Regions from separate parts of the Faecalibacterium sp. OM04-11BH genome, predicted to be linked through region 2. Evidence: a T-box and tRNA genes for the amino acid it is inferred to sense, from the RefSeq annotation. Region 2 holds a T-box; the other regions hold tRNA genes.
The links. A T-box is a leader RNA that pairs with one kind of tRNA and senses whether it is charged. The one in region 2 lies ahead of tyrS (tyrosine--tRNA ligase), so its partner is inferred to be a tRNA-Tyr.
Positions count from the first base shown of each region.

Region 1 (3,274 bases), on a different contig from region 2:
TTCCTGTGGTAGAAAAGCAGATCCTCTGGTCGAAACGCTGCAAGGACAAGGCACTGGTGGGCACCGTCAAGGAGACCGTCATGCAGGTCAGTCGGAGCAAGAAGTGGGCATCCAAGCCCCTGCTGGACGATGCCGGAAAGCCCGTGCTGCAAAAGAACGGCAAGCCAGTCCTGAAGAAGTCGTACAGCGTCCTGCAAGACGATTTCTTCAACTATATGCGTACTGCCGGGTACACCGATGTGGAGCGCGGCGAGCGTGGCAGCACCGAAGAACACCTGACTGTCACGCAGTTCAAAGTCCAGCGGGAGCAGGAACGTCTGGACAGCCTGACCGCCCAAGCCGACCAAAAGGCGCAGTCGCTTGCCAAAACCAGTCAGACCCTCTCCAAAAAGGAGAAGGAACTTGCCGCTGTGCAGAAAAAGGCCACGCTCACGAAAGAAGCCCTCATTCATGCGCGCGATCTGGATTATATCGGCAAACGCACCTTTCTCGGTAACTACTCGCTGACCGAAGAAGAATTTTCCAAGCTGAAAAAGCAAGCCGACCACGGCTATATGATGGACGTGGAGAACCGCCGCTTGAAAGAAGAACTTTCCACCGCCAAGAAGGAAGCTGCTCATTGGGGTCAAAAGTATCATGAACTCTGGTATGAAGTGAAGCCCTATCTGGACGCGCTCCACCGTGCGCCTGAACTGGTGCGCAGCTTTCTGGAAAAGATTCTCGCCCTCAAGCAGGAGCGCACCATGAATGTGCCGCAGAAAAACCGCAAGCGTGGGCAGGATATGGAACTTTGAGTTTCGGAGGATACCATTTGAACAAAAAGAAGAAGTCGAACAAATCCGGCTACCCGGATGAAGCAATCAAGACCCTTGCGCGTTGCTTTTATCCCTCCATGGTTGAGTTTTTCAACAGCGAGGAAGGCCAGCGTGAATACGAGGAATGGCTGAAAGAGCAGGAAACTCTACAAGCCTTGCCTGTTGCAGCATAAAAACAGCAGGACGCTCCCAGTAAAGGGAACGCCCTGCCTTATATAGATGTGTCTCACCGAGGTGTGTCCAGTTGGGCACACCTCTTATTTTTTTGCCCTTAATCTTCTAACCCATGGCTTCCGGTCACATTCTTTAAGTACTCCTCCGGGTCACCGTTCAGAATCAAATCCGCATATCCCAGCGGGTCATTGTAGATAAGGTAGTCCAATTCCGTCTGCTGTGCCATAGTCACATTCAGTGCATCCTCAACCCCGGTGCAGTCAATGGAAATTTTTCTCCCATCTTGGAGAGTCAACTCCACGCACCCGGTATCCATGTTGAACGAACAGGCTCTTGCATCGTACTTCATAATCGCATCCTCCAATTCTCGTTATCGGCTTACGGTCTATGACAAGGCATCAGAGTTTTGCGCCGTCCACGGGAGCCTTCATTGCTGTACCCAAAGAAAACGAAAAATCCGAACCCTTCTCCAATCGGAAACAGGTTCGGATTTTTCTTGTTTGGTGGGCGCGGGTGGATTCGAACCACCGAAGCTGAAAGCAGCAGATTTACAGTCTGTCCCCATTGGCCACTCGGGAACACGCCCATATTCTTTTGTTGTGCATCCGTTTGCCGGACGACTTGTTTATTTTAGCATGAGAAAGGGGTTTTGTCAACTACCTTTTTTCACTTTTTCGGCACTTTTTTCAGCATACTTTCTGCCCCCGTCCGCCGCGCTTTATCTGGTTGAATTGCATCCTGTTTTATGTTAAAATAATGTAAAGATTTTACAGGCAGGAGTAGGTCATTGCATGGAGTCAACAATCAACGCCGCCCCGCAAATTTTTATCGACCGGGAAAAAATGCTGCGCGGCCATCGGCATTACTGGGTGCTGCGGCGTGCACAGGACATCGTATTCTCCCTGCTGGCGCTGATCTTGCTTGCGCCGCTGGCGCTGGTGATCAGTCTTGCCATCGTGCTGGACAGCCCCGGAGACGGAGCCATTTTCCGGCAGCGGCGGGTAGGACGGGACGGCAAGCTGTTCTGGCTGTATAAGTTCCGCACCATGTGCCCGGACGCTGAGAAGCGGCTGAACGAATTGTTGAAGCTGAACCAGATGGACGGCCCGGTGTTCAAGATCAAGGGCGACCCCCGCATTACCCGGGTGGGACGTTTTCTGCGCAAGACCAGTCTGGACGAGCTACCCCAGCTGCTCAACGTGCTGCGGGGCGATATGAGCATCGTGGGACCGCGCCCCGCACTACCCCGGGAGGTAGAGCTGTACAGCGACTACCAGCGCCAGCGGCTGTACGTCACACCCGGACTGAGCTGCTACTGGCAGATCACACCCCACCGTAACGAGATGAGCTTTGACGAGTGGGTGGCGCTGGATCTGAAATACATTCAGGAGCGCAGCTTCTGGGTGGACTGGAAGATCATCTTCCTCACCGTCCGCGCCATGTTCATGAAATACGGAGAGTGACAAAAGCGCCTGTTGTGCATCCGCACAACAGGCGCTTTCGTTACGTTTATTTCAGCACCGCACCCAGATTTGCACTGGTGACCATGCGGGCGTAGCGGCTGAGCCAGCCGGTCTTGATGTTGGGCTCCGGCGCAACGTACTTTGCCTTGCGCTCGGCCAGCACTGCATCGCTGACCTCCAGCGTGATGGAGGCGTTGGGGATATCGATGGTGATAGTATCCCCTTCTTCGATCAGGCCGATGGGGCCGCCGGAGGCCGCCTCCGGGCTGACGTGGCCGATAGCAGCACCACGGGATGCGCCGGAGAAGCGGCCATCGGTGATGAGCGCCACCGTCTTATCCAGCTTCATACCGGCCAGCGCAGAGGTGGGGTTGAGCATCTCCCGCATGCCCGGGCCGCCCTTGGGGCCTTCGTAGCGGATGACCACCACATCGCCCGGGACGATCTTGCCTGCGTAGATGGCGGCAATGGCTTCCTCCTCGCTGTTGAACACCCGCGCCGGGCCGGAATGCTGCTGCATCTCCGGGGCGACAGCGCTGCGCTTGACAACGCAGCCGTCCGGGGCAATGTTGCCCCACAGGATCTGCAGACCGCCGGTCTCAGAGTAGGGGTTCTCGATGGGACGGATGGCCTTTTCGTTCAGGATATGGGCACCCTTGATGTTCTCGCCAAGGGTCTTGCCGGTGACGGTGGGCACATCCAGATCCAGCAGGCCCTTCTTGGCCAGCTCTGCCTGTACTGCCGGGATGCCGCCCGCCGCGTACAGATCCGGCATGTGGGTGGGGCCTGCCGGTGCCAGATGGCACAGGTTGGGGGTCTTGG
Region 1 is NZ_QULS01000013.1:83,714-86,987, reverse strand. It holds partial or broken gene DXB44_RS11245 (plasmid recombination protein) at 1-794, shown strand, start outside; gene DXB44_RS11240 (hypothetical protein) at 812-988, shown strand; gene DXB44_RS11235 (DUF6061 family protein) at 1,087-1,338, opposite strand; tRNA gene DXB44_RS11230 (tRNA-Tyr) at 1,491-1,575, opposite strand; gene DXB44_RS11225 (sugar transferase) at 1,781-2,452, shown strand; gene ilvD (dihydroxy-acid dehydratase) at 2,499-3,274, opposite strand, start outside.
Region 1: it encodes a tRNA-Tyr, which carries the amino acid that the T-box ahead of tyrS (tyrosine--tRNA ligase) is inferred to sense. The anticodon was not compared.

Region 2 (3,274 bases):
AGACCGGTGCGGGCAAATCCATCCTGATCGATTCCATCAATGCGATCCTTGGCAACCGCACCTCTAAGGACTTGGTGCGCACCGGGGCTGCAAAGGCGGTGATCCGCGCCGCCTTTGAGCAGGTGCCGCCGGCTGTGCTGGATAAGCTTGAACAGTCCGGCTACGAGCGCTCGGAGGCACTGCTGCTCAGCCGCGAGATCACCGCCGAGGGTAAAAGCAGCTGCCGCATCAACGGGATGCCGGCCACGGCAGCCGTTCTGCGGGAGCTGTGCGGTGGTCTGATCAACATCAACGGTCAGCACGATTCTGTGGGTCTGCTCAATCCGGCGCATCATCTGGACATTCTGGATGATTATGCGCAGAACCGCACTGTTTTTCAGGAGTACTATACCCTGTACCGTGAGCTGGTGCGGGTCAAGCGGGAACTGGATGCCCTGATTACGGATGAGGCTGAAAAACAGCGCAAGATCGACCTGTTGCAATATCAGGTGCAGGAGATCGAGGATGCCGGACTGACTGCCGGTGAGGAGCAGACGCTGGAAAACCGCCGCAAGGTGCTGTCCAATGCCTCTGCAATCCGGGACCGGCTGGCACAAAGCTATGCGCTGCTTTCCGGCAGTGATGATGCCGCAGGCGCAGTGGATCTGCTGGGGGAAGCCTCCAACGCGGTGGACGCTGCCGCGCAGCTGGACCCCGCGCTTACAGCCGCCGCCGGGCAGCTGCTGGACTTATACTATAACGCCAAGGATGTGGCCGCAGATCTGATCGGGCGGCTGGATGCCTACGACACCAACGATGCAGAACTGGACGAGGTAGAGCAACGGCTGGATCTCTTGTATCGGCTGAAGCGCAAGTACGGCAGCACGGTGGAGGACGTGATTTCTTTTGGGCAGAAGGCCCGGGAGGAACTGGATAACATCCAGAATTCCCAGCAGCGCCACGATGCATTGCAGGCCGAAAAGCTGCGTCTTTACGCAAAAGCGCGGGAAAAGGCAGAGGCGCTGACCCAGACCCGGCTGAAAGCCTTTGAGGAACTGAACACCCGCATTTCCGGCACGCTGGACTTTTTGAATATGCCGGGTGTGCGTATGACTTTGCGGCACACCCGCGGCCCGCTGGCCAGCCATGGGCAGGACAGCATCGAGTTCTACATCTCAACAAACCCCGGTGAAGCGCCCAAGCCGCTGGCAAAAATCGCATCCGGCGGCGAGCTGAGCCGTATCACTCTTGCCATCAAGAATGCAATGGCCGATAAGGACGCTGTGCCTACTGTGATCTATGATGAGATCGACAGCGGTGTGTCCGGCAAGGCAGCCGGACGCATTGGCGAGGTACTGCGCCAGAGCGCACAGGGACATCAGATCCTGTGTATCACCCATACGGCGCAGATCGCAGCACTGGCCGATTGTCATCTGCTTATCCAGAAAAACGTGTCCAACGAGCGTACCTATACCGAGATCCACCCGCTGGACGAAAATGGCCGCGTAGAGGCGTTGGCACGCCTGATTTCCGGTGACCACGTTACCGAACTTTCCCGTGCCAATGCACGAGAGATGCTGCAGGAGCACAAGCACGGCGGCTGATTTAGCAGAATGCGCTTTTGCAAAAAGGCAACTCTTGACAAGGCGACGGTCTTGTGATAGAGTAGACATTGTTAATGGCGATGAAGGGAACAAGTACCCTGAAGCGTTCTGTCCAGAGAAGTCCCGGTTGGTGCAAGGGATTACAGAACAGCAGGGGAAATACCTCCCGGAGCTGCAGGCTGAATGCGTAAGGCTAGTAGGCTGTGCCGCGTGCGAGCGTTAAAGACGCAGGAGTGTCACTCTACTCTGGGGTGTGCACTCGTGAGGCCGCTTTCGTGAGGAAGCGGCAAACAGAGGTGGTACCGCGAAGTTATCTCGCCCTCTGCCAAATTCAATTTTGGCAGAGGGCGTTTTTTGTTTCCTCTGCCCCAAAAACAGGAGGTTTTTCCCATGACGCTGTACGAAGAACTGAAAGCCCGCGGTCTGGTAGCTCAGATCACCGATGAAGAGATCATTGATCTGATCAACAACGGCAAGGCCACCTTTTACATCGGCTTTGACTGCACTGCCGACAGCCTGACCGCCGGCCATTTTCTGGCACTGACCCTGATGAAGCGCCTGCAGCTGGCAGGCAACAAGCCCATCGCCCTGATCGGTGGCGGCACTACTATGATCGGTGATCCTTCCGGCCGCACCGATATGCGCAAGATGCTGACCAAGGACGATATTGCCCACAATGCTGCCTGCTTTAAGAAGCAGATGGAGAAGTTTATCGATTTCTCCGAGGGCAAGGCGCTGATGCTGAACAACGCCGACTGGCTGCTGGATCTGAACTACGTTGAGCTGCTGCGCGAGGTAGGCGCCTGCTTCTCCGTGAACAACATGCTGCGCGCCGAGTGCTACAAGCAGCGCATGGAGAAGGGTCTGTCCTTCTTAGAGTTCAACTACATGATCATGCAGAGCTACGACTTCTACTACATGTTCCAGCACTACGGCTGCAATATGCAGTTCGGCGGCGACGACCAGTGGAGCAATATGCTGGGCGGCACCGAGCTGATCCGCCGCAAGCTGGGCAAAGATGCCTACGCTATGACCGTGACTCTGCTGACCGACTCTCAGGGCAAGAAGATGGGCAAAACTGCTGGCAACGCTGTCTGGCTGGACCCCAACAAGACCAGTCCCTTCGAGTTCTACCAGTACTGGCGCAACGTGGGCGATGCCGATGTGATGAAGTGCATCCGTATGCTCACTTTCCTACCGCTGGAGCAGATCGAAGAGATGAGCACTTGGCAGGATCAGCGTCTGAACGAGGCCAAGGAGATCCTTGCCTACGAGATGACCAGCATGGTGCATGGCAAGGAAGAGGCCGAAAAGGCTCAGAACGCTGCCCGTGCACTGTTCAGCGGCAACGCAATGGACACCGAACACATGCCCAGCACCCAGCTGACCGAGGCTGACCTGACTGACGGTGCTATTGGCATCCTGACCATGATGGTCAAGGCCGGTCTGGCTGCTTCCAACGGCGAGGCTCGCCGTCTGGTGGTGCAGGGCGGTGTGCTGGCAGACGGTGAAAAGGTCGCCGCTCCTACCGTCAGCTTTACCGCAGAGCAGCTGGCCAAGGGTATCGTTATCAAGAAGGGCAAAAAGATCTACCACAAGGTCACGCTGTAAAAAGCATTATAAAATTTATGGGCCAGAAACGTCTGTGGACGTTTCTGGCCCATTTTTACATTTTGGCGCGTAAAAGCTGC
Region 2 is NZ_QULS01000002.1:143,130-146,403, reverse strand. It holds gene recN (DNA repair protein RecN) at 1-1,583, shown strand, start outside; T-box leader at 1,655-1,909, shown strand; gene tyrS (tyrosine--tRNA ligase) at 1,974-3,194, shown strand; gene DXB44_RS02440 (PTS glucose transporter subunit IIA) at 3,250-3,274, opposite strand, start outside.

Region 3 (3,274 bases), on a different contig from region 2:
GGTGTCCATCTCGCTGTTCGGCATCTTTCTGCTGCTGTACGAGATGTACCGCGTTGCCCGGGAGTTCGCCCGCAACGCCCGGCTGGACCGGGAAAACCAGCTGCTGGCCATGGAATCCCGCCGATATATGGAGTTGCAGACCTATCTGGACAACACCCGCCGTCTGCGGCACGACTTCCGGCAGCACCTGCATGTGATCGCCGGACTGACCGAGACCGGGCAGCTGGAGGAGCTAAAAAGCTATCTGCGCCAGTATGAAAGCGAACTCAGTGAGCACCGCCCCAGCCTGTGCGCCAACGCCGCCGTGGATGCGCTGGCCGGATATTACGACCACGCGGCCGGGCAGCAGGGTGTCCCTGTGGAGTGGAAGCTGGCACTGCCCCGGCAGCTGCCCATGCCGGAGGCCGACCTGTGCACCATTCTGGGCAATCTGCTGGAAAACGCCCTGCACGCCAGCCAGAAGCTGCCGCCGGAGCAGCGCCGGGTGCAGGTGATGGCGCAGATGCTCAGCCCCGCCATGCTGGGGCTTGTGGTAGAGAACCATTACGACGGCGTGCTGAAAAAGCAGCAGGGCATCCTGCACTCCACCAAGCACGAGGGCACCGGCATCGGGCTGGTATCCGCCGAGATGGTGGTGCACAAATACAACGGCAGTCTGCACTTGGAGACAGAGGAACACCTCTTCCGGGTGAATGTCCTGCTGAATCTGTAACCACCGGCAGACTAACGTGAAAGCGTTCAAAAAAGCAGCGCCGTCCTTTGCAGAGAGTTTTTTCTGCGAAGGGCGGCGCTGTATTATTTTTCAAGCTTTTCCGTGCTTTTTTGTGCGGCTTCCAGCTCATCCACCCGCTTTTGCAGGGCAGTGATCTTGTCGTCCATTTTCCAGCACACGGCGATCACAGCACTGATACAAAGACTAACAGGCAGCGTCCAACCGTAGACGTTTTTGTGAAGGTCAAACAGGAGAACGCCACCGCAGAACGTAAATAGCAGCAACAATAAAAGCGTGCAAAAAAAGATGGAAAGAAAGCGCTTCATAGCGGCACCTCCTGTTATTCTTCCGCTTCTTCCTCGTCCGGGTCCAGCTCAATGCTGAACACGGCTTTTTTCAGCTTGCCGCAGCCCTGCGCCTTCAGTCCGGATTTATACGGTTCCCCGGCCAGATACAGGGCAAAGCGTCCCTCACAGAGCATCCCGGCAATGCTGGTACCGGCGGTGCCTACGGTGGTGTCGGCGGCTTCATCGGTGGGCTTGGTGGGGGTCAGCTCCGCAAGGCTTACCTCAAACAGCTCACTGCCGTCCAAGTCAGTCTCCAGCGTGATATGGTTGTCGTGCCGCTGGAACAGCGCCTTGTCGGACGTCTGGGGCGTGACGGTGCTCACGGTGACCACCGCCTTGTCCCCATCAATGCGGGTGCGCCCGGCAGGCAGAGTGGTGATATCCCGCGCCATGATGTACTCGATCACGGTGTCCAGATTGTCGCTTACGCCCAGATAGTTGGGCAGGTTGTTCAGGGTATCGTAGATCATGGAAAAAGTCCTCCGTCTGTATCGTTTTGCTTACCTGTATGGTATCACAGGTCAGAGACAGATGCAATATGTGTGCGGGCGGATGTCGCGAGCCGCGCTGTATAAGGAGCCCGGGTCGCGGCTGGCAGCGGCTGCATCGTGCCTTGGGCGGCACGCGCATCCTGCTGGCCGCAGCCCCAACAGCTCCTCCCTGTTTCTGCCGCAGGCAGCGGTCGTCGCTGTTGCACAGGGGCTTTTTTACCCGCCGGACTATTCGGCGGGTCGATGCTGTTCGAATCCACCCTTGCAGCCCCTTTTGCAAGACAGATAAAACAGAAACTCCGGTACCCATTGGATACCGGAGTTCTTGGTGGGCGCGGGTGGATTCGAACCACCGAAGCTGAAAGCAGCAGATTTACAGTCTGTCCCCATTGGCCACTCGGGAACACGCCCATATTCATTTTTACAGTCGCGTGGACTGCCTGTATATGTTACCACTGAAAACGCGGTTTGTCAACCCATAATTTGGGCTGAGGGCAAAAATATATACAACAATCACAAAAGCCCTCCCGTCCGGGTGTGCTTTACAGCATCCGGGCGGGAGGGCTTTTCAGCCTGACAAAAAATCAGGAGAAAATCACTTCTGGTTCTTCATGTAGATGTGGTGCGGCAGACCGGCGATGTACAGCGGGGTCAGCTCGGCCTGGATCAGCGGACGGGCGTAGTCCAAGAAGTCCTCGGTCATCTGGGTGTGGTTGTTGTTCATCCAGCTCAGGGGAACCTTCTTTTCCAAGTTGGCGACCTCGCTGATGGGATGCAGCTCGGTGGTGCACTGGTAGGGGTTGTTGGAGATGCGCTTCAGAGCCACCATCTGACCGGTGACGCCCTCAAAGGCTGCCTTGGCGGCGGCACCGCCCACCTGATAGGCCTCGGTGATATCGGTGCGGCTGGTCAGGTGACCGGCGCAGCGCTGCAGGGTGGAAAGCTCGATGCAGCGGGTCTTGGTGTCCAGATTGCGGGCCACCACGTTGGCCAGATACCGTGCGGTACCGGTCAGCGCCTTGTGACCGAAAGCGTCTACTGCGTGCACGTCATCCGCCAGCTCACAGACATAGCGTCCATCCTCCAGCTTTACGCCCTCGGAAACGGCAATGACGATGCTGGGCTTTTTTTCCTGCATCACACGCACCTTTTCCACAAAGCGCTCTACATTGAAGGGAACCTCGGGCAGGCAGATCATATCCACGCCCTCGCAATCGTCACTCTTGGCCAGTGCGGCGGCGGCGGTCAGCCAGCCGGCGTTGCGGCCCATGATCTCCACCACGGTAACGTACTTGGTGCCGTACACGGTGGCGTCGCGGATGATCTCTTTCATCACAACGCCAATGTACTTGGCCGCAGAGCCGTAGCCGGGGGTGTGGTCGGTAACCATCAGGTCGTTGTCGATGGTCTTGGGCACGCCCATAAAGCGGATGTCGCTGCCAACGCGCTGGCCATAGTCAGCCAGCTTGCCGATGGTGTCCATGGAGTCGTTGCCGCCGATGTAGAAGAAGTAGCCGATGTTCAGCTTTTCCAGAATGGCAAACAGCTTTTTGTACACCGCCTCGTCATCCCGCCAGTCGGGCAGCTTGTAGCGGCAGCTGCCCAGAAAGCTGGACGGGGTGCGCTTGAGCAGCTCGATGTCCAAGTCATCGGTCAGCAGGGTGGAAAGATCCACCACCCGCTCCTCCAGCAGACCGGCAACACCGTTGCACATACCGTACACA
Region 3 is NZ_QULS01000001.1:259,044-262,317, forward strand. It holds gene DXB44_RS01115 (GHKL domain-containing protein) at 1-712, shown strand, start outside; gene DXB44_RS01120 (hypothetical protein) at 796-1,038, opposite strand; gene DXB44_RS01125 (YhcH/YjgK/YiaL family protein) at 1,053-1,529, opposite strand; tRNA gene DXB44_RS01135 (tRNA-Tyr) at 1,877-1,961, opposite strand; gene DXB44_RS01140 (6-phosphofructokinase) at 2,146-3,274, opposite strand, start outside.
Region 3: it encodes a tRNA-Tyr, which carries the amino acid that the T-box ahead of tyrS (tyrosine--tRNA ligase) is inferred to sense. The anticodon was not compared.